DNA from 3 places in the Protofrankia sp. CiT1 genome. Region 2 is predicted to be linked to each of the others. Evidence: riboswitches for the same ligand, from Rfam matches in the RefSeq annotation. Region 2 holds a riboswitch; each other region holds the start of a gene.
The links. Region 2 has a riboswitch for cyclic di-AMP ahead of MJ785_RS16835 (transglycosylase family protein). Riboswitches for the same ligand answer to the same signal wherever they lie in the genome.
Positions count from the first base shown of each region.

Region 1: another riboswitch for cyclic di-AMP. It lies ahead of MJ785_RS11035 (transglycosylase family protein); the one in region 2 lies ahead of MJ785_RS16835 (transglycosylase family protein).
Region 3: another riboswitch for cyclic di-AMP. It lies ahead of MJ785_RS07635 (C40 family peptidase); the one in region 2 lies ahead of MJ785_RS16835 (transglycosylase family protein).

Region 1 covers NZ_CAKJTP010000053.1:2,749-10,346, forward strand. The annotation lists gene MJ785_RS11025 (adenosylmethionine--8-amino-7-oxononanoate transaminase) at 170-1,402, shown strand; gene MJ785_RS11030 (DUF3151 domain-containing protein) at 1,588-2,022, opposite strand; gene MJ785_RS11035 (transglycosylase family protein) at 2,316-3,047, opposite strand; cyclic di-AMP (ydaO/yuaA leader) riboswitch at 3,053-3,219, opposite strand; gene MJ785_RS11040 (peptidoglycan-binding protein) at 3,583-3,783, opposite strand; partial or broken gene MJ785_RS22250 (transglycosylase family protein) at 4,105-4,515, opposite strand; cyclic di-AMP (ydaO/yuaA leader) riboswitch at 4,521-4,695, opposite strand; gene fbaA (class II fructose-bisphosphate aldolase) at 5,217-6,254, opposite strand; gene MJ785_RS11060 (hypothetical protein) at 6,363-6,605, opposite strand; gene MJ785_RS11065 (CAP domain-containing protein) at 7,394-7,598, shown strand, end outside.
Region 2 covers NZ_CAKJTP010000126.1:1,583-9,180, forward strand. The annotation lists gene MJ785_RS16830 (multicopper oxidase domain-containing protein) at 1-1,169, shown strand, start outside; cyclic di-AMP (ydaO/yuaA leader) riboswitch at 1,639-1,814, shown strand; gene MJ785_RS16835 (transglycosylase family protein) at 1,822-2,205, shown strand; gene MJ785_RS16840 (SDR family oxidoreductase) at 2,673-3,425, shown strand; gene MJ785_RS16845 (helix-turn-helix transcriptional regulator) at 4,045-4,890, shown strand; gene MJ785_RS16850 (SDR family oxidoreductase) at 4,919-5,692, opposite strand; gene MJ785_RS16855 (AfsA-related hotdog domain-containing protein) at 5,911-7,047, opposite strand; gene MJ785_RS16860 (NAD(P)/FAD-dependent oxidoreductase) at 7,044-7,598, opposite strand, start outside.
Region 3 covers NZ_CAKJTP010000029.1:32,816-40,413, forward strand. The annotation lists gene corA (magnesium/cobalt transporter CorA) at 229-1,416, shown strand; gene MJ785_RS07630 (hypothetical protein) at 2,138-2,509, shown strand; cyclic di-AMP (ydaO/yuaA leader) riboswitch at 2,958-3,129, shown strand; gene MJ785_RS07635 (C40 family peptidase) at 3,315-4,298, shown strand; gene MJ785_RS07640 (plasmid partitioning protein) at 4,827-5,486, opposite strand; gene MJ785_RS07645 (MarR family winged helix-turn-helix transcriptional regulator) at 5,760-6,275, shown strand; gene MJ785_RS07650 (type 1 glutamine amidotransferase) at 6,239-6,991, opposite strand; gene MJ785_RS07655 (Mur ligase family protein) at 7,005-7,598, opposite strand, start outside.

The DNA of each region.
Region 1 (7,598 bases), on a different contig from region 2:
TCAAAGAATCTCCGGCCCTGCGCCGCGTGTCCCGACCCTGGAGGGTGATGTGTCATCGAGTAGCCCCACCGGCCTGCCCGGCCAGGTGGGCCTGGGCAGCCGGACAGCCCTGTCGGCGGATCGCCTGCTTGCGCTCGACCAGGCGCACGTCTGGCATCCCTATGGGCCGATGCCCTCCACACATGAGACGTTCCTCGTCGAATCCGCGTCCGGGACACGCCTGCGCCTGGCGAGGCCAGTCGAAGGCAGGTCTGAGCTGATCGACGGAATGTCCTCCTGGTGGGCCGCCATCCACGGCTATGCGCACCCCGCTCTGGACGCCGCCCTGCATGCCCAGGCGGCAAAGATGAGCCACGTGATGTTCGGCGGCCTGACCCACGAGCCGGCGATCAGGCTGGCCGCCCGGCTGGTGGAGATGACGCCTGAGCCGCTGCGCCACGTGTTCCTCACGGACTCCGGCTCCGTGTCCGTCGAGGTCGCCGCCAAGATGGCGATCCAGTACTGGCGGTCGACGGGGCGTCCGGAGAAGGTTCGGCTGATGACCTGGCGCGGGGGCTATCACGGCGACACATTCCATCCGATGTCCGTGTGCGACCCGGTCGGCGGCATGCATCAGCTCTGGAGGCGGGTGCTGCCGGCCCAGGTCTTCGCGGACCAGCCACCCGTCGGCTTCGATGTCCCGACCGACCCGAGGTATCTGGCGGACTTCGCGGACCTGCTGGCCCGCAACGCTGACCAGATCGCGGCGATCATCGTGGAACCCGTGGTCCAGGGTGCCGGTGGGATGACCTTCCACAGCCCCGGCTACGTCCGGGCACTGCGGGAGCTGGCGTGCGACCACAACGTGTTGCTGATCCTTGATGAGATCGCCACCGGCTTCGGGCGTACTGGGAGGCTGTTCGCGGTTGAACACGCCGGTGTCAGCCCCGACATCATGTGTGTGGGGAAGGCTCTGACCGGCGGCTATCTCTCGCTGGCCGCCACCTTGTGCTCCGAGGAGGTCGCCCGGGGGATTTCGCGGGGCGAGATGCCGGTGCTGGCTCACGGCCCGACCTTCATGGGGAACCCGCTCGCCTGTGCGGTAGCCAACGCGTCACTGGACCTGCTCACGGAGGGGGGGTGGGCGGCTTCGGTCGCCCGTATCGAGGCCCGGCTGGCGAGCGGGCTGTCGTCCGTGGCCGCGTTTCCCGGAGTCGCCGATGTGCGGGTCCTGGGCGCGATCGGGGTTGTCCAACTTGATCATCCGGTGGACGTGCCGGCCGCGACCAGGGCCGCGTCGCGCAACGGCGTCTGGCTGCGGCCGTTCCGGGATCTCCTTTACACCATGCCGCCGTTCATCTCGACCGATGCCGACATCAACGCGATCACGTGCGCGCTGCACGCCGCCGCACAGGTCGGTTAAGAGCGCCCGGCAATAGGGGCGTGGATCAAGGAGCGGGGCTGGGGTGCGTGCATCGCGAGGCGGCGGAGGGAGTCACCCTGGTGTTGGGTGGCGACCGACGACAACGACGGGATGCCCCACCCGGACGCCGCGAGCCGGACAGTCCGCTATAACCGGGTACAAGGCGACCGGTATCCACAAGCGGCTCAGTCGCTTGTGAAGCCCAGCGCGCCGGATGCCTCGGAATCGCTGTCGGCGAGGAACTCCCGGCAGCGGGCGGCCTCCTCGGTTTCACCGATGGCGGCGGCGGCACGGCTCAGCGCCGCGAGCGCGCGCAGGAAGCCCTGGTTGGGCTCATGGGACCACGGGATCGGCCCATGCCCGCGCCAACCGGCACGGCGCAGCTGGTCCAGACCGCGGTGGTAGCCGGTCCGCGCGTAGGCGTAGCCCGTGACAGCCGCGCCCGCGTCCAGGGAGCGCTCGGCCAACATCGCCCAGGCAAGGCTTGAGTCCGGGAAGCGGCCCGCGACAGCCTCCGGGGCATCGCCGGCGCTGAGGGCCCTGGCGGCGGCCGGATCGAGAGCGAGCCTTGTCGGAGGCGGACCGCCAAGGAGATCCGGCCGTTCGGGGGATGTCGTCATGAGGCCCATCCTGCCGGATCGCGCTCATGCCGCATCGCGTGGGGAGCTTTCACGCGGCGGACCTGGTGGGAGGGGGGTGGGCCATCAGGTCCGCCGCGGGATCGGGGGCCGAAGCCGACATCGTCTTCGGACAGCCGGGAAACCGTGGTTCAGAGCGCCCGGCAACAGGACTGTCCGGCTCGCGCCGCCCAACACCTCCGTCGCACTCCTCCGCAGCCCTCGCGATCCATCCATCCGGACGCCGCTGTCTGACCGGACACCCTACTGCCGGAGCTTTTTACGCGTGCCCGCGCTCACAGCGCCGACGGGCTGGTGACGGTGATGTCCCAGAGGTTCTTACCGACCACACCGGTCTGTCCGTCGTCGACCCGGGTCAGATAGCTGTACAGCGACGCGAGACCCTGGGATTCCCCGCCGAAGCGGCCGTCCACCTGCAGAATGAACTTCTTCTCACGCATCGTGCTCTGCCAGACGTAAGCGTCAGCGCGAACTTCACCGGCCAGCGCGGTGGAAAGGGTTGTGCCGGCGAAGTTTGACGATGCCAGTTGAGCCTTCGCGCGTTCCAAGGTCATCGGAGGCTGCGCTGGGGCAACCGCCTGCTGGACCACCTCGGTGCTGGGCACGGCTGCCGCTGTCTGCGGTGCTGGGCCGTTGTTGGTCAGGCCCATCTTGACTGAGCAGGACGGCCAGGGGGACCAGCCGCGAGCGTTGTAGAGCTTGTGGGCGGCATCGTCCTGCAGTGCCGGTGGCGCGTCGCTGGGAAGACCGGAATAACCAAGGCCATGCCAGGTCCCGGCGTCGAACTGGTAGGCGCCGTAGAAACCGTTACCGGTATTGATGTGATAGTTGTTACCGGACTCGCACTGGCGGAGTTTGGCGAAGTCGTCGGCGGTCGCGGCGCTCGCTGGGCTGGCCGCGACGGCGAGACCACTGCCCACGAGTGCTGTGACAGCACCGGTGGTGCGCAGGACCTTGACGGCGGTGGACGACTGTTGCGGGGCGCGGTGCCTGCCAACAGACGGCATGTGGGTCGGTCCTTCCCGTCGCCTACGAGGTGAGCTGTCGGGTTCGGGCTGGGAACATGCCCGGCCGGTGACGCCCATGCGCGTCGCCGGCTTCACCCCAAGGACACCGGCGTCTCCGGTATCCGGATGTGGTTCCCCCGATCCCGTCCTAGCGGCTTCGCGGTAGGTCCTGCCGCGGCGGACGGGGACGGGATTCGGCGTCCGTTCGCGCGGCCTCGCCGATCTGGCGAGTGGGGAGGACTCTAGCGAGCCTGGCTCTTTCGAAGCAAATCGGGGTGTCGGATGAACTACATGGATCTGGCCTACATCCCCCGAATGAACTATGTGGGCCAAACTGAGAACTGTACCTGGTGATTGGGAAAGCTCCGCTGGAGGGTTGCTTGTGTTGGGTTTTTGTAACGACGAGTAATCGGGCCGGTCGTTATAGTGTTTATCTGTTGTGTTTGTTGTCACCTTGGTGTGGCCGGCCCGACTCGTCGTGCGCGGGGTCTATATCAGTTTCGTAGCCGTCAGGCGGTAGCTGTTCGGTTCAGGCTCAGCTGAAGGTGGCCGTCCAGGTTTGCGGTCCGCAGATTCCGTCCACCGTCAGGCCCTTGTCAGCCTGGAGATGGCTCGCCGCACCAGCCGACTCCGGTCCGTACTGACCATCAATCTGGATGTTGTAACCAAGACCATTCATCTGCTGCTGCCACGACCGCACGTCCGGTCGCACCTGGTCGACCAGATCGGTGGTCAAAGGCGTGGCAGCGGCAGCGACAGCGGTCGACGGGGTGGCCGCGTTCGCCGCGCGCCATGCCCAACGCGAGGAACCGCTTCTGCCGTATGAGCGTGCCTGCCACGAGCTGCTGTCCGACGAACCGGTGCTGTCTGGGCTGGCGCTGGCGCTGCTTGGACTCGACGAGCTGGCGCCTGACGAGCTGGTGCCCGACAAGCCGGTGCCGGTGCTGTTTGATGACGAGCCGCTGCCTGACGAGCTGGTGCCTGACGAGCCGCTGCCTGACGAGCCGGTGCCTGACGAGCCGCTGCCTGACGAGCCGGTGCCCGACGAGCCGCTGCCCGACGAGCCGCTGCCCGACGAGCTGGCGCCAGCCCCGAGCTGGCCGGCGCTCATGCCCCGGCCACAGACGGGCCACTGGCCGAAGCCGGATTGGGTGGCGAGCTTGAGCGCGGCCTCGTCCTGGGTGCTCGGGGAGGCGCTGCTGGGCAGTCCGGTGTAGCCCAGGCTCTGCCAGGTGCTCAGCGAGAACTGGTATGCGCCGTAATAGCCGTTGCCGGTGTTGGCCGTGTAGTCACCGCCGGACTCGCACTGGCGAAGCCCCTCCCACGTGGTGGCGGCGCTGGCCGGCTGTGACATCGCGATGCCACCACTGATCGCCGCGAGCAGGGCCGGGGTCAGCACCATGGCTCGGGTACGGACCCGGGCCCGGCGAATTCCGCGATGTCGGCCGCGAGAACTTGTACGGGACATATTGGTAATGCCCTTCCCCACGCCTGCGAGGTGAGCTGTCGGGTTCGGGCTGGGACTGCCCGGCCGTTTTCACGGCTTCACCCCGAGGACGCCTGGTATCGACGCCCGGAAGTGGGTCCCCCGTTCCTGCCGCAAGTTTGGTTTTCGTCGGGCGCGGGCAGGATTCGGCGTGCCGCCCGACGTGTCCCCGCCGTATCGACGGGCACGGCGCAGACCATAACCAGCATCGCTGGTGGCTGAACAAGCCGTGAATGCGCTTCGTGACTATGCGCACATCGGGCTGGGTGCTCTTGCCGTATCTCGAGATCGGCTGCTAACGCACGCCGGCGCGCGCTCATCACTTTCCAGCGGCGGAAACCACGGGCAGCGGCGGAGTGGCCACCGTGCCGCAGCTGGCCCGAGTAATACCGCGTGCACCCGGACAGGTTGTTTGCGTAGCCCGCGGCGCCGCATCGAATTCGGGTTCCCAGCACTCATAGCGGGCGTTCACACGACATCGTCCGATGCATTCTGGGGGAACCTGTTTTGAATCTTCTGTCCGGGCGGTCGACAGCGTCGACAGCTGTGATTCAAAACAGGTTCTACGACGGGGAAGGACAGGGCGGCATGGACCGGTGTGGTTGGGTACGAGGATCCGGTGGTGGCCGAAGGAGGCGCGAAAAGCGATGCTCGCGCCTCCTTCGGCCGGTGAGCCGGCCGGCTCAGCCGGTGAGCGAACGCCCGGCGGAGCGCAGGTCCTCGCAGGCCCGCACGACGCGGGCGGCCATGCCGGTCTCGGCCGCCTTGCCGTAGCTGCGGGGGTCGTACTGTTTCTTCACACCGACCTCGCCGTCAACTTTCAGCACTCCGTCATAATTCTTGAAAATATGGTCGACGATCGGCCGAGTGAACGCGTACTGAGTGTCGGTGTCCACATTCATCTTCACAACGCCGTAGTCCAGCGCTTCGCGGATTTCGGCCGGGTCGGAGCCGCTACCGCCGTGAAACACCAGGTCGAACGGCTTGGTATCGGCTGGCAGCCCGAGCTGTCGCGCGACATACTGCTGTCCGTCCCGAAGGATGCTTGGACGGAGTTTCACGTTGCCCGGCTTGTACACACCGTGTACGTTTCCGAAGGTTGCGGCGAGCATGTAGCGGCCCCGTTCGCCGGTGCCGAGAACCTCGGCGGTTCGCCACATATCCGCTGGTGTGGTGTAGAGCTTCTCGTCGATCGCGCCGACGACCCCATCCTCCTCACCGCCGACGACGCCGATCTCCACTTCCAGGACGATCTCAGCCTGGTGGCATTCGATCAGGAGAGCGTCGGCAATCTTGAGATTTTCCTCGAGTTCGACCGCCGAGCCGTCCCACATGTGTGACTGGAAGAGGGGGGGCCTTCCTTCGCTGAGAACCCGTTCCTTGGAGATCGCGAGCAGCGGACGCAGATAAGTGTCGAGTTTGTCCGCCGGGCAGTGATCGGTGTGCAGGGCGATATTGATCGGGTAGGCCTTTGCGACATGATGGGCGAACTCGGCGAGCGCCTGGGCGCCGAGGACCATGTTCTTCACCCTGGTGCCGGAGAGGAAATCGGCGCCACCGGTGGAAACCTGTACGATGCCGTCACTGCCGGCATCGGCGAAGCCCTTCAGCGCGGCGTTCAGGGTCTCGGACGAAGTAACGTTGATCGCCGGGTAGGCGAACGCCTCGGTCTTGGCCCGGTCAAGCATCTGCGCGTAGACGTCCGGGGTGGCGATGGGCATGGGTCTGGCTCCTGTGAGCAGTCGGGTTGCATGTCTGTCCGGTTGGTAATGAACTGATTTGTTCGGCAATCATGGGCGGGAAGCCGCACGATGAGTATGATGAGCGGGTCATCGGGGCGGGCGGGACCCGTGAGTGTGGATGGCCCGTTCGGCGCGGCGCTCTATGCTGGCATCTTCACGCTCGTATTCGTCGACAGCGGCGTCCTTATCGATATCGATTTCTGGCTGCCTGGTGACACGATCCTGTTCGTTGCCGGTCTGCTCGCGGCAGACCCGCACACGGGCATGTCGCACAGTGCGCCCACGTCCGGGATCGTGCTGGCCGCGACCGCTGGCGCCGTAGTCGGTCATGTTACCGCGCCGAGGTCTGGCGGGCCCTGTCTCCAACGGCGTCACGGCCGGATACGTGCCTGTGCTGATGCCCTCTACCAGGGCTTTGGCACTCTGGCCCGGCTTGCGGCCCGGTTTGTCCGACGGATGCGGACGTTTGCCCCTGGGCGTGCGGGAGCGGGCACCACGGCTGGATTGCCGGCGCTGCCGCGATGTTCCCGGTCGCGATGTTCCCGGTCGAGGCGGGGCGAGGCGGCGGTTGAGTTCCAGCGTCGTCGGTATCGCGGGCGGGCCCGTTCCGGCGCTACCGGGGGTAGCTGGCCTGGGCCGCTGGTCGCTTATCCGATACGGCGCGTCCTCGGGCTCCTCAGGCACAGCGATACGCTGGCCCGATCTGCTCATGACTATTCGGTCAAAAGCGATATCAGATGGCTCGCCATGCCTAGTACTCGCTACCCTTGTCCCTGCTGGAGGGGATGCGGAGGGGACACGACGCGGGGGGGACCGACCATACGGAAGGTTCCATGGATCGACATCGCAGACATCGCCGTTCCCGGCAGGGCTGGTCCGGTGCTGTCCTGGCAGTATTCGTTCTTGTTCTTGCCACGACCGGGCTGCTTCTGACTCAGCTTGTCCACGGGGGAGGGCCCGCCGCCGCGGACAATTCGACTGCCTCCTCGGCCCTGATGTCGTCGACATCACCGGTTGAGCTTGCGGCTCAATCTGTATCGCGGCAGATTGTCGACCGCGGCACGGTCAGCGGGACCGTTCAGATTCGCACCGCTGTCCCAGCCGACGCGCAGACGTGGGTGGCCTACGTTCTGCGAGGGCCCGGCACGATCGTCCGGGTGGCGCCGGTTGCCCCATATGAGATCAGTCTCGATACCCGTTCGGTACCTGACGGCATATACACCTTGAACGAGGCCGTGTTCAATGGATCGCGGACCCCGTGGGTACGGACGAGCCGAATGCGGATCATTAACACGCCCGCACCGGCAAGCACCTCGGACGCAC
Region 2 (7,598 bases):
TCACCGGCCAGGCATTCGACCCGATAGCAAGGACATACGTCCAGTCCGGGCCCGGCCGGATCGGGACGAGTTACCTCAAGTGTCTCTACCGTGGTTACACCGACGCCAGCTTCAGCGGTCTGGCGCCGCGTCTCCCGCAGGATGCGTATCTGGGCTTTTTGGGCCCGGTGATCCGCGCCGAGGTCGGCGACACCATCAAAGTCGTGTTCCGCAACGCCTGCCGGATTTCTGACAGCGTGCATCCGCACGGCGTCTTCTACACCAAGGCGAACGAGGGCACGCCGTACGCGGACAACACCTCCGGGGTGGACAAGCTCGACGACGCCGTACCCACCGGAGGCACGCACACGTACACCTGGCTGGTGCCCGATCGAGCGGGTCCGGGCCCGCACGACGGCAGCTCGGTCATGTGGATGTACCACTCCCATACCAACGAGGTCACCGACACCTATGCCGGGCTCACCGGCCCGATGGTTGTCACCGGAAAAGGGAAGGCGCGGCCAGACGGTAGCCCCGTCGACGTCGACCGCGAGATCTTCGCGCTGTTCTCGATCGTCAACGAGAATTGGAGCCCGTATCTTCAGGAGAATCTCCGCCGTTTTGCCAAGCCGCCGTACCCGGCGCTGAACGATGCTGATTTCGAGCGTTCCAACATGCGGCATGCCATCAACGGCTACGTCTTTGGCAACGAGCCGATGATCACTATGAAAAAGGGTGCGCACGTCCGGTGGTACCTGATGAGCATGGGCGGCGAGGCGGATATGCACACGCCGCACTGGCACGGTAACGACGCGATCGTGGGCGGCATGCGTATGGACACCGTTCCGCTGCTCCCCGGCACCATGGCCGTGGCCGACATGGTGCCTGACGACGTCGGCATCTGGCTTTTCCACTGCCACGTGAACGAGCACATCACCGCCGGCATGCTGACCCGCTACCAGGTTGTGTCCGACACCGACACCAACAACGGTACTGCCGCCACCGCTATATCCGCGCCAGGGCCGTCGGCCACAACGATGCCGGTGCCCAAGGGCGCTGTCTCCGCGGGCGAAGGCGGGATAGCTGTTCCCCCGTCGTCTGTCCCCACCGCGTCCGCGATCATCGCGTTCGTGGTGGCGATCGGCGCCCGCAGGATCGTGCGCCGTCGCCGCCGTCGTGCCATGGGCTGAAACCGCGCCGTTCATCGCGGTCCAGGCCGGTAGCTCCTGCCGCACAACAGGCCTGGACCGCGATATGGCGAGAACCGCCAGCCGCCCAGAAAGCGGCTCCCGCGCACGGAGAGCCCAGGATCATCAGCGTTCGGACAGCCATATTGCCCACACCATACACGGCACTGTTGATGCGCAGGATCCCCGCGGCATCGTACGGCGGACGAACAACCGTCGGCGAACAACCACGCAGCCGACCCGCCTGCCCACCTACCGCGCGGGGCAGTTTTTTTGGCTGGGTGGCGGCCCCGGCACAATTGCGCCAGCCGGCCAGGGCCAACTATGGATAAGCGCGGGTGCGCGCACGTTACCGGCAGCCGTGATGGTTAGCAACATCGGCTGTGGACTGTGTGCCTCTTCACGGAGCCTTGCCTGCTGGGCGGTCATGGCACGTATGGTCCTCGCCGTGCCTTCGAGGGGAAGGCGCGCATCGGATGGCACGCCGAGTCCTGCCCCCGTCCGATGACAACCAATACGGTGGCAGGAACGGGGGAACCATTTCCGGACGTCGAAGCCAGGCGTTCTCGGGGTGAAGCCGCATAGCGCGGCCGGGCAGTCCCAGCCCGAATCCGACAGCTCACCTCGCAGGCGTGGGGAAGGACATCAACACAATATGTCCCATGTACGTTCTGGCGCTCGTGGAATCAGTCGAATCAAGGCGCGTGCTCGGGTACTGATCGCTGTACCGGCACTCGTCGCCGCCATCGGCGGCGGCAGCGTCGCGCTGTCCCAGCCAGCGAGTGCGGCACCGTCCAACGACGGTGTGCTGGCCGCCATTGCACAGTGTGAATCCGGCGGCAACCCGAAGGTTGTCAACTCGATCGGTGCCGGCGGACTGTTCCAGTTCCTGCCTAGCACGTGGCACGCTGTCGGTGGCTCTGGCCTGCCGCAGAACGCCAGTGTGTCCGAACAGTGGATGCGTGCGCGGATACTGTACGCGCAGCAGGGCACGAGCCCCTGGTACGCGTCGAAGCACTGCTGGGCCGGAAAGGCCTAGCGACCGGAGAGGACGCGGCGAGAGTCCCTCGCGCCGTCCACGGCGTCTGTCAGATCCGCCAGCGCCAGCGCTGTGTATATCAGGTATAGCCTCAGGTATCTCGACAGAGCGGCCGGCCCGGGTTCACCGGGAGGCTCTCGCGAAGCCTTGGGAGAGACCGGCCACGGCCGGTCTCTCCCAAGCGGCCGCCTGCTTCCGGCTCTCGGACCGGGCCGGGCGTACCCGCACAATCGATCTTCCGGCTGGGGGGCCGGGCGCGCCGCGGCGGTCTGTGGTAAACCCGGAAAAACGGCCCCGTCGGTGTGTCGTCGTTTCTTGTCCGGGCCCGTTTTTCGTTCGCGCCGGCTCCCCGCGGGGCTACTCGACTTCAGGCGGGCGGCGTAATACCGTACCGTGCGCGAGCGGTGCCTCATCAGGGGTTTTTTCGATCCGCGCGCTGGGCTCTCGAGAAACCTGGTGCATGAGCGATGACAGCGAAGAACGACGTCCGTCGAGCCTTGGTGACCGGCGCTGGAAGCGGAATGGGACAGCTCCTCGCCCTCCGGCTGGTGCGGCAGGGCACAGACGTTATCGCGGTTGATCGGGACGAAGCCGGTCTCAAGGTCCTCCACGACGCTGGGCCCGGAAAGGTGACGACGCACACCATCGATGTCACCGATGCGGACGCCATGGCCGACGTCGTGACCTCGCAGCACCACACCCTGCTCGTGACGGCCGCCGGGATCGGGTACACAGGCAAGATCGCTGAGACCCCGGCCGCGGTGCACGCGAAGATCATGGCGGTGAACTACCAGGGCACAGTCAACGCGGTGACGGCCGCGCTACCCGGCTATCTCGCGCGGGGATCGGGCCGGCTCGTCCTTTTCTCGTCGATTCTCGGCTGGTTGCCGGTGCCGCAACACGGTCCCTATGGTGCGACAAAGTCGGCGTTGGTCATTTACGCTCAGACGCTACGGCATGAACTTCGCGGGACTGGTGTGCGGGTGAGCTGTGTCTGTCCACCGGCGGTGGCAACCCCGATGCTCGACGACATGCCCGCAGCCCGAGCAGTCTCGCAGCGCACTATGATGACACCGGCCGCTGCCGTCGACGCGATCGAACGCGGCCTCGACAAAGGGCGTTTCTGGATCTTCCCAGGTATCGCGCGGCCGGTGGCCATCGGCCAGCGGCTGTTCCCCGAGGTACTGCGGGTGGCCATTGGCAGCCTGCTGAACAGATAGCCGTCCCGGCCGCTCAGAGCGCCCGGGACCAGGGCACGTGTCGAAAACACGCCGTAGGGGACGCGACATTGCCGAGGTTATCGCGGGGCGGGGGCAGGCGTCCCGCGTCATCGCTGCCCATCCATGCTCTCCATCCATTGCCGCGCGATGCGCGGATACCCGACGGCTCGTCGGTCGCCACCCACCACCTCCGGCGCGTCCTCCTTCGGCTCGCGAGGCAGGCGCTCCAGCCCCGCTCCGTGGTCCGCGCCCCTATTGCCGGTCGCTCCTCCTGGTCGCTCCTCCTGAAGGAAGAACAAGATCTTCTCCTGTGGCACCTATGTGACACCTATCCTGACCTGCGGTGCTGCTGTTTTCGCAGGTCAGTAACCGGTTGCTCGTCAGCGGCGGCGTTATTGTGGGACGGCTGTTCCCTGATGCGCGTCCAACACCAGGACCCGAGGCGGGAGCCCAGCGCGCGAGTTCCGCTCACGCGGATCTGGGCAGCGGCCCGTAGGCGGCCCCTATCGAAATCCTGTCACCAGGTAGACATAGTGCACCCTTTTTGGTGTCATGTGCTAAAAGTCGGTATTGATAGTGCGGCAGCTGGCTGAGGCGGGACCCCTTGGGAGGAACTACTGTGAGCGGAGCGGCGAACCGGGAACTCGGGAAATTCTTGAGGAATCGTCGAGAAAGTCGGAGCCCCAATCAAATGGGCATCGCGCCGCGGGGACGCCGGAGAACCCCGGGATTACGCCGAGAAGAGGTGGCGGAGCGTGCTGGCGTGAGCACAACATGGTACACCTGGTTGGAGCAGGGCCGTCCGGTGCGTGCATCTCGGCAAGTCCTTGATTCCATCGCACGGGCGCTCGACCTGTCCGCGGCTGAAACGATGCATCTGTTCAAGCTTGCCGGTGAGAAGCCGCTCTCCGGCTCGCCAGCCCCGTTGAAGATTTCCCCTGCCTACGACCGGCTGCTGCGCCGGCTCGAACCGAACCCGGCGTATATCATTAATCGGCGCCTCGATCTGCTCTCCTGGAACAAGGGGGTGGTCGCGCTGCTACCGCACCTTGACATGTTGCCGCCGGAGGACCGCAACATTGTGTGGCTGATGTGCACCGACCCGTGGATGCACGAACTGATTCCCGACTGGCAGGGGCAGGTCAGCCGGCTCACCGCGATGCTGCGGTCGGAGAGCGCCGATGCCATCGATGACCCGGAATTTCAGTACCTCATCCGGCGGATCGAAGCGGCCAGCCCGGAGTTTCGCCAGGCCTGGGCTACCCGGCGGCTGGAAACGTTCCGCTCCGGGGCGTTGAACTGGCACCACCCGGCAGCCGGGACGTTCACCGCCGATTACGTCCGACTACATATCGCTGATGATCCACGACTCAGTGTCGTTATCCAGATCCTTCGCAATCCCGAGACACTGAACAAACTGGCCGACATCATCGCTTCGATGTCACTCGATGTCGAAGTGGCCTGACCAGACGGTGACTGACTGGCCTGCTCGCTCACCCCCGGGCGGACAAACCCCCGTCCACCGTGAGGACGGTCCCGCTGGTGTACCCGGAGCGCTCCGAAGCCAGGAAGGCAATCGCGTCGGCGATCTCCCGGGTGGTCGCGCAGCGCCCGAGCGGGAAGTCGGCCATGATTTCGGTGATCCGGGACTCGTCACCGAACCGGCTGTGCGCCACCGCTTTCATCAGCGTCGTGATCCGTTCGGTGGCCACCGGGCCCGGGTTCACCGCGACGACCCGGATGTTGTCCCGGGGCCCGCGACCGCCCAGCGCTCGGGTGAAGGCCATCAGCGCGGCGTTCGCGGTGCTGCCGGCGATGTAGTCGGGGTCGTGCCGCTCCCCCGACGCTCCGATGGCATTCACGATCACCCCGCCGCCGCGCGCCTTCATCCGTGCGTAGACCAGGCGGGTCAGGTTGATGTAGCCGAACACCTTCAGTTCCCAGCCGTATCGCCAGGCCGTTTCGTCGAGGTTCTCCAGCGAACCACCGGGGATGTCACCAGCATTGTTGACCAGGATGTCGATATCGGCCGACGCCTCGGCGAGCCGGGCGATGTCCTCGGCCGCACGCAGGTCGGCGGGGTGGACAGCCACGTCGACGCCGTAGTTGGCCCGGATCTTCGCCGCCACCTCCCTCAGGACATTCTCGCTGCGTGCGGCCAAGCGCAGGTCGCAGCCCTCCTGGGCCAGCACCTCGGCCGTGGTCGCGCCGATGCCTTTGGACGCGCCGGTCACCAGCGCGCGTTTCCCCCGCAGGCCGAGATCCATACCGTCCCCTTCGCTGCCGCGCTGGTACCGCCGGGCCCGCCCGGATGTCTTTTCCCACATGTCTGTGCCGACATAATAAAGCATGACAGGCGCCGCGTGCCGCAGGCGGCTCGGCCGCCATGTCGGCCACGTGGCCTGATCATTTTCTGATCATTGCCCGATTCCCGATGACAGCGGCATGCCGCGGTGGCCGCCCACCATGCGGCTGCTGGCCATGGTCATGGCGCCCCCGTCGCGGGGCCCGGGAACGGGCGCAGGTCCACTCGCCCGTGCGCGATCCGCTCGTCGAACTGCTCCAGCGTCACCTCGACCGGCACGCAGCCGCCAGCCGACACCGGTCCGGCCACCGCCGACAGCGCCAGCGGCGCCTCGAACTCACCGAAGCCGGCGAAGTCGACCAGCAGCCCGGCCATCGCCACCGACGGGGAAGCGACCAGGCCCGCGCGCAGGGCGGCCACGATCGCGGCCTGCCGGAAACCCTCGACCAGGAAGGGGCCGGGCACGTGGTCGTAGTCGTGGTCGAAAAACGCCGGGTGGCTCCGGTCGATCACTACCGGGTGGCGGATGACATCCGAGTCCCCAGCCCCCTCCAGCGGTTCCCCGATCACCACGTTGCGCACATCGCGGCGGCCGACCTCGGCCGGGTCGATCGGCGCTGCCGGCGGCGGGATCCGCCCCGGTTCGATCGGCTTGCGGGCCCGCTGGAAGGCCCGCAGCGCCTCGTAGTCGTCGCGGGACATGAACACGGCATCCCCGCTGACGGTCATGGCCGGGGCCCCATCGACCGCCAGCTCGGCGGTCAGGGTGAGGCTGCCCAGCTCACCGCCGCGCAGCTGGAGGTTTGTGATCCGGTAGCGCAGCACCGCCGCCAGCGGCCACCGCTCGTCGTCCCGGAAAGCGGCCAGGTCGAGCACCTCGAAGGCGAAGCGTTGCATGCTGAACGGCAGCCCGACCGGGACGCCGAGGTAGCGGTGTAACACGACGAAGGCGCTCTGGCGGGCGCCCTCGGCGGCCGCGAACGGGTCGTGGAAACCGCGGGCGCGGTCCGCCCACAGGCTGTGGCCGCGCGGGAGCTGGATGGCGCAGAGGAAGTCGTCGTCGGCGAGCTGACGGGAGTCGGTGACGAACACCTCGCCCACCGCCCGCCGGTGAGCGATCGCCCGGGGCACGGTCTGTTCGAAACTGAGCGGCTCCGGCAACAGGACTGTCCGGCTCGCGGCGTCCGGGTGGCGCCTGGCGTCGTTGTCCTCGGCCGACGCCCAGCCCAGGGCGCCTCCCTCCGCGGCCCTGCCGCTGGAGCCCCGTGGTCCCGTCCCGGCAGACCCGTGGTCAGCGTCGAAATCATGCGTGGTCATGGTGTCAGCTCCCACTCGAGACGGGCATCGGGATCAGGCTGTCCTGACCGGAGGCGGCGGTCGGCCCGGTTCGCGGCCGTAGCGGCGAACACGGGCCGCTTGTTGAGCCGGCGGCGCCGGGCCTCGGTGGCCAGCAGGCTGGCGATCTCGCGAGCGGCCGGGCCACGGCGACCGGACGCGCCGGCCAGCACGGCGGCGACCCCGCCCACCAGCCGGCCGGGGGTGAGCAGCTCCGCCGGTGATACGCGATGCGCGAACATCTCCAACAGCCGGTTGATCTGCCCGCTGTCGTAGAGCCGGCGGGTGACCGCCGGCAACACGACCGGCACCGCTCCGAGCCGGCCGAAGTCGGCCGCCATCCAGTAGTAGGAGCTGTACTGCTTGTCCCGCCAGCGCACGAAGTCACCCATCGCCGAGTCGAGCGCGGCCCGTGAGGTGGCCAGCCCGGACTCGATCATCGGCGCTAGAGTCTCCACCTGGTGGAATGCGTCACCGATGCCACGCCCGGCGGCCGGGTCTTTGAAGTGCCCGGCGTCGCCGGCCAGGACCCA
Region 3 (7,598 bases), on a different contig from region 2:
GCAGGTACGGGTAGAAGTACTGACAAGAAGGCCACAAAAAGTCCAGCCGCGACCGATTGGAACAGGATGGTTACTCAATGCCGTGGCGCCAGCCAGCGAAGCACCGTTCGACCGCACGGCGATGCGCGCCAGCGCCCGCCCGAAACACTGGTACCCAAAAAAGCCAGACCGGCATAACTATCGACCGCATAACAATTAAGCGAAGGACATGAACAGGATGATCCGGAAATGAACAACAAGGAGTCTGCTGACGACAGCGGTAATCGGCACAACGGGCAGCTTCCGTTCGCACAGGCTGCCGCCAGCCATCCGTCAACCGCGGCAGGATGGCTGGCCGGCGCCCTGAGCAAGCCCGTGTCACTGGTCCGGATGGTCCCCAAACGCCGCCGCATACGCCCGGAGAGTCCTTCGACACCGCCCGGCCGAGTGATCGCGTGTCACATATACCGGGACGGCTACCGCGATCCGCGATCGATCCACCATACCGATGCGCTGCGTGTTGCCCGGGATCACCGCGGCAGTTTTGCCTGGCTCGGCCTGTACGAACCGAGCACGACGGAACTGTCCAATATCGCCGATGTCTACGGGCTGCATCCGCTCGCGGTCGAGGACGCCGTCACCGCCCATCAACGGCCGAAACTGGAGCGATACGGGGAGACCCTTTTCGTCGTCCTCAAGACCGCCTGTTACGTGGAACACGAGGAGCTGACCTCGACATCGGAGATCGTCAACACCGGCGAGGTCATGGTGTTTCTCGGCCAGGATTTCGTAGTCACGGTCCGGCATGGGGAACATGGCGGGCTCCAAGCCCTGCGCAGCCGGCTGGAAGCGCACCCGGAAATGCTCCGCCACGGACCGTCGGCTGTCCTCCACGCTATCTGCGACCAGATTGTCGACGATTACCTGGCGGTTACCGAGAAGATTGAAATCGACATCGACGACGCCGAGGGATCGGTCTTTCACCGATCGATTCCGCCCGATGCCAGTAAAGTTTACCAGCTCAAACGTGAGGTGCTTGAGCTCAAGCACGCTGTCACGCCACTCGCCGCTCCGCTGCGAGCGCTCACCGAACCGGACGTCGGCGGGATTGCCCCGCGCATTCAGGAATACTTCCGTGACGTGGCCGACCACCTCGAACAGGTCACCGAACGAATAGCTCGATTCGACGAGCTGCTGTCGTCAATTATTCAGGCGACCTTGACACAGGTGGCCATCGCGCAAAACGAGGACATGCGCCGCATCAGTGCCTGGGTCGCCATCGCCGCGGTTCCGACAGCGGTTGCCGCCATTTACGGGATGAATTTCGAGCACATGCCCGAACTGCGGCAGCCGTGGGGATATCCCGCTGCTCTCTGCTTGATGGCGGCAATCTGCTTCACCCTGCACCGAGCCTTCAAACGGAATGGCTGGCTGTAGCCTCGTACCGTGGTACGCTCAAATATCAACTGATAGCATGATGGACGCTCGTGAATATTGCTGCTGGCTTTCGCGGCCGGTCCGGTCAGCTCGCCGGTGGAGCCGATACACCGACGAGCTGACCGGTATAGCAGAAGGCCGCGATCATCATTTTTTGCGTGGCTGACGCCCAAAAACCGACCGAACTCATGTTTCGTGGCGTCCCGTGTGTAAAAATTGAGCAGGGTGTTGAAGGCGCCACAATACCAGGCAAATTATCCACCGAGCTGGCCGCGCCGCGAAGCTCCCGCCAGACGCGGGTGGCCTCCGTTCGAGCCAGCACAACTGGCACAACCAGTGCCACAGGCCGGGCCATGGGAATTACCACGGCGCGGCCCCGCCGACCCGGCTGGGATACCGCCCGTCAGGACTATACCGTACCCAGCAGGACCGCACCGCGGCTTCGTTCGATAGCTATTTCATACTAGGAACAACGACATATCACCCGACAGCGGGATTCACGGAGACCACGCTGTCGGCTACCGTAATCGCCTGTGTCAGGCCTTCGTGCGGGAGTTCACAGTCAACTGCCGTCCCAGCCGCGGGCTAGCGGCAGCGTACGGTTACAATCCGTTCTCAGTCGCAACGCGGGCGTGGGTGGCAATGACGACGCCCCCCGCCGTATCCACACCATCACCTGTGACGTCGACCGCGACATCCGCGACATCCGCGACGCGATCCGATGACCCAGCCGACATACCCGGTCCGTAACGATCTTATCGCCGAGCTGGCGACAAGACTGGAGCAGCTCGATCAGATCCTTGGGCGGCTGGAGGATGCCGAGCGGCAGGCCGCCGACGCCAGCGAGCGCCTGATGCGCACCCGGCGGTGGCAGGAGGAGACGGTCCGCGCGATCCAGGACGAGCGAGCGCAGATGCGCACCCATCAGCGGGCGCTGGACGATCTCGCGGACCGCGCACAGGCGGCCGTCGAGGCCCTGTCCGGCCAGTACCGCTCCCTGCCCCCGGAGATTCACGAACTCGCGGTCGAACTGCACGTCCTGCAGACCGCGGGCCTGCTCTCCCGCCGCGACACCCGCGCCCGGCGCCGCTGACGCCGACCCGTCCCAGGCCGCGGACATCCTCTCGCACAGCGGATTTCGGAGCGGGAAATCCCATAACGGCTGACACAGTGCGTAATCTAGCGAGCCTATTCATTAAGACAATTTTCGCTACTACATGTCAGCGATATATAGCTGTCGGCACTCAAGCACCCCCCCGTCGCCGGACCGTCACCGCTATGGCGTAATGTCATCTTCCGCATCCTGTGGGTCATGGCATGGCAAGCCTCCGTCTGGGCGACCTGTCGCAGTGGCCAGCAGATCAAGATAGAGCGGCGAGTGATCGGCAAGGAGGATGGGAGGAACCGCTATGGTCACTTCTGCGAGTACTCGCCGTAGTTGTGAGGGACTAGTATTTGCTGGCACCATCCTTTTGAACTAGTCTCGCGCCGACGTCACGACAACACCGGGCCGAACGCCGAATCCTGCCCACGGCCCCGGTGTCCCCTCCGAGTCGTCACCAGGGCAGGAGCGGGGGACCCATCCTCCACCGGTTTGGCACCGAGCCACGGTGCCGACCTAGGGGTGAAGTGAGTCGTGTGCTGGTCGCACGGCCCACCGGGCAGCCCAGCCCGAACCCGACAGCTCACCTCGCAGGCGAACGGGAAGGATCACAGTCTTGTCTGCGCCCGATGTGCAGCTTGATCCGGCAATATGGCCATGTTCGTCGCCGACGGCGTCGCTGTCCTCGCTGCGACCTCAGGCCGAGACACCTGGGCGTCCAGCCCGCGGCAGGCACCGCGCGCCCGCTCCGCCGTCGGCCCCCGGCCGCGTCCGGGCACGTGCCGCGGTCGCGGCGATGACAACCGGCACGGTTGCGGTGTCAGGCGTCGCGCTGGCCGGCTGCGCCCCGACCGACTCAGGGATGGACGAGACTTCGGTCAGTTCCCGGATCACCCTTGGCTCTCAGTTCGGAAGCCAGGCGTCACTCGCCGGTCTGCGCACGTCCGTTATCAACCCGGCCACCTCGGTTGGCCCCGGGTCCATCACCAGCCATGTGATCGATCAGGCTGACCTGCACCCCAAGTCAGGTGTCGCGCTCAGGGTCACTAATCCGGACGTGTCAGTACAGGCCGACCAGCCCATTGACATGGGCTTCTCCCTCGAGGACGGGACGACCCACGCGCCGCTGTCAAACCAGCTCATCAAAATTCAGGTAAAGCTGCCTGACGGCTGGGCAACATTCAAGCACCTGTATACTAACGAGCAGGGCTTTGCGAGCTACACTGCCAAGGTTCTCACCACCACACAGATCACTGCTATCTTCGACGGAACGGATGCCCTGCAGTCGGCTCGCTCCTCGAACGTTGGTACTATGACGGTGGTGCCCAGTCCGGTCCCCGCGCCTCCGGCGCAGGCCGCCGGCTCGGCCGCTGCTGCCGCGTTTCGGGTATCCACCTCCGATACAGCGGATGCTACGATGCCAGTCGGATCGCTCGGTGAAAGAGCTGTCTATCTGGCCGCGCAGCAAGCCGGCAAGCCTTACGTGTATGGTGCGGAGGGCCCCTACTCCTTCGACTGTTCCGGCCTGGTTCAGTATGTTTTCAAACAGCTCGGCCGCAGTCTCCCCCGCACCGCGGAAGAACAGTACGAAGCCACGGCCCATGTGTCGCAGTACAATAAGCAGGTCGGCGACCTCATCTTCTTTGGTACGCCGGGAAACATCTACCACATCGGCATCTATGCCGGCGGTGGCAAGATGTGGGCGGCACCAAAGTCCGGTGAAGTCGTTTCGCTCAGAGATATCTACACCACGTCATACTCAGTCGGCCGGGTCAGTTAGCGGCCAGCGGCCTCGCTCGTTGACTCCTTCATCTCACTGATATGACTGACGCAGTCAGCCTCTGAAAAACATATAGCGGGTTCACGCGTGTCCTCCCCCTCCGGTCACGCGTGAACCTCACCGCCAGATCGGTGTTGTCGATATAAACACCGGTCTGGCGGTCCCAAACCACAACTGGATGTCTCCAAAGACTTCCGCTGGTCGGATCGAGCCAACCCCCCCGGCTCGCAATGCCCGGCGGAACACGGGCTTCCCCGGCCTTTCGCACTGAACCCCCCCCACAGTGCGCTTGGCCGGCGGAGGTCCTGGGCTCCCGCTGGTCGGCCGTGCCACCCCCCCGGCCAAGCCGACCGGCGGGAGCCCTCTCAACGACAGCCGACGAGGCGGGTCGAGGATTGATCCACAAATTGCCGGGATCTCCAGCTCGCTTCAGACCGAAGGCCACGCGAAAACACCATCATCGCGTGGCCTTCGGTGGCCGCTTAGAGTGACCGGCAATAGGGCGTTCGATCAGGGAGCGGCGACCGCTTAGCCCTTGATGTCCTTTGAGAATTTCCACAGCTCGCTGGTCGTGGCTTCGTTCCATTTCCGCCCTGGCGCAAGAGCCACTGACTTGACATGGACCCGTGAAGGACACGCGGGGAGCGGCCCGACCGTGTTCACCGTCCCGACCGCCGTGAACAGTGGCTGCTGGGCGGGGTCGAGCGGGCCGCAGGCCACCGTGAGCGCGAGACGGCCGCCCTCTCCCGCACCCCAGATGTAGATCCGGGACATATCGATGTTCGATCGCTCCTTGGCGACGTAACGGACCACGTCCCACAGATACCGCGCGTCCTGACCGTTGGTCTGCCAGGTACTGGCCACCGCCTCCGGATACACCAGAGCGAACTTCTGTTGATCAGCAAGCGCGGACACCTTACTGTCCTTCTCGATCGTCGCCGCGTCACTCTCGTCGTCATGCAGGACGAGGAGCAGCGGCACCGGCTTCTCGGGCTTGGCCTCGGCGTGGACCGCAAGCTCCCGGCCCGCGGACTCGTAGCCCGCCGGAATCTCGGCGCGCTCGGTCTTCACCTCGGGTGAGTGATGCCCGTAGGCGAGGGCAACGACGACCACGCCAGCGGCCACCAGCACCCGTCGACGGTTCTTGCTCCACAGCTCTTTCCCGGCTTTGAGCGGATTCGACGCCACCAGACAACCGAACCACACCGAGAGCCGTTGATTCGGCAGATTCGACACGTGGCGTGGACGAGTCGGGCACCACAGCCGTGGTCTGGCACACACCCGTGCGGGTTGACGCCAACGGCAACCAGCCGGGCGGACGCGGCCAGGCGCCAGCGGCCGCTCCACGGATCCGTCGCGGCGGCCCCAGGACACCCGCTTCGTGCCGATGGTGTATCCACAAGAATCTGTAGAGATCCGAGACGCCGCGGACGGATGACATGGCGTAGGGATGAGGCCGAGGTGGACAATGAACAAGCACTCGATCATCGGGCGCTGGAGAAGATCGAGCATGAGCTGGCCGTGCTCGGCCGCCGGGCCGAACGGTTCCGCATGGCCATCGCGGACGGCTCCGGCCCGCCTCTCGACCGTTCCGCCTATCTGCTTCTCAGCTATCTGTACGACCACGGCTCGGTACGGTTGACCACCCTCGGCGCGGTGTTCGCCCTCGACATCTCGACGGTGAGCCGCCAGGTCGCCGCACTGGCCACCGAGGGGCTGGTGGAACGCGCCACCGATCCCACCGATCGCCGGGCCAGCCTGGTGACCCTGAGCGCACGCGGACGCGATCGCTACGTCGTCACCCGGGCAGCGCGGGTAACGAGCATCAGCGGCTTGGTGAGCGGCTGGGAAAAGGACGAACGCGACAGTTTCGGAACGCTTCTCGGTCGTCTCAACGCGGCGATTGCCGAACGCGACAGGGCGCAGCTGCCGTCACGGAGTCAGGCCGCGACGTCGAGAGCGCGCAGCCGCGCCTGACGCAGTAGTTGTATCTCAGCGGGGTCAGCCAGCGCCGGCAGCGGGCCGTGCACCCAGGACAGCAACAGATCGGCCAGTGCGGGGTTCTGCGCGAGGACCGGGCCGTGCAGATAGGTACCAATCACGTGGTGATCCACGATGCCGTCGGTCTGGTCTATGGTGCCGTTACCGACGCCCTTGCGTACCACGCCCAACGGCCTGCCCCGGCCGCCAGCCAATCGTCGAGTACGCCCGGCGTGGTTCTCGTAACCGAGCAGCACCGGAAGACCCAGGTCGGATGTTGGTTCCACGACGATGTCACCGACCGCGCGGGGCGGCGCCGGCTGGTCAGCCGGGTCGAACGACCGGCGCGTCTCCACATCCACCAGGCCGAGCCCGTCATGCACCTCGTCGCCAGCGGGAAAAGATGCGCCGATCACCTGATAGCCGGCACACACCGCGAGGACGACAGCACCTTCGTTGACCGCTCGCAGCAGCGATGTGCTTCTGCGCAGGCCGTCAGCAGCCAGCACCTGCGGTGCGTCCTCACCCCCGCCCAGCAGGTAGATGTCGCAGCCGCCGGGCACCACCTCACCGGCCGGAACGTTGATCACCTCAGCCGCCAGCCCTCGCCAACGCAGCCGCTGTGCCAACACGGTCGCGTTGCCGCCGTCACCATAGGTTCCGAGCAGCTCCGGATAGATCAGAGCGATGCGGGTCGCCGAGTCGGAGATCATACCGCCATCCTGGTCATCTGGTTGTCCCCACCGGGGCAACCCGCCCCAGAATGTCACGGAAGGCGGTGTAGTTGGCGACCACGTCCACGGTCTTGTCAAAGACCGTGGACGCCGCGCTCTCGGCGTCGGGGTGCACCGTGTGCGGAACCTCCGCATAGGCCAGCCGGACGCTCATGTCCTCCTTACGCTCGCCGGTCACCAGCACGTCGCGGCCCGCGAGCCGCTCGAACGGGACATCCCAGATCCAGGAAGGATCACGGCCGTCAGCGGTCTGGGAGTTGAAATCTATGATCACCGGGCGCGCGGGCGCCGTGTTGAGCAGCTCCATCATCTCCACCCAGCCGGCCGGGTTCTTGGCCAGCAGGAGCCGCCCGCGTACACCACTCTCACCGAGCTCGACCTCCTGATAGCGACCTTGGACGTCATCGAGACCGGTCATCGCGGCAAGCGCGTCCGCGACCTCGACCCCGAAGAGCTTCGCGGCGGCGGCGGCCATCGCCGCGTTGCCGAGGTTCACCCGCCCCGGCAGGTCGATGGAGGCCCTGATGTGACGACCGAACCACAGCAGTTCGCCAGGCCCGGTGACGGCGACGATCGGCTCCGGGCG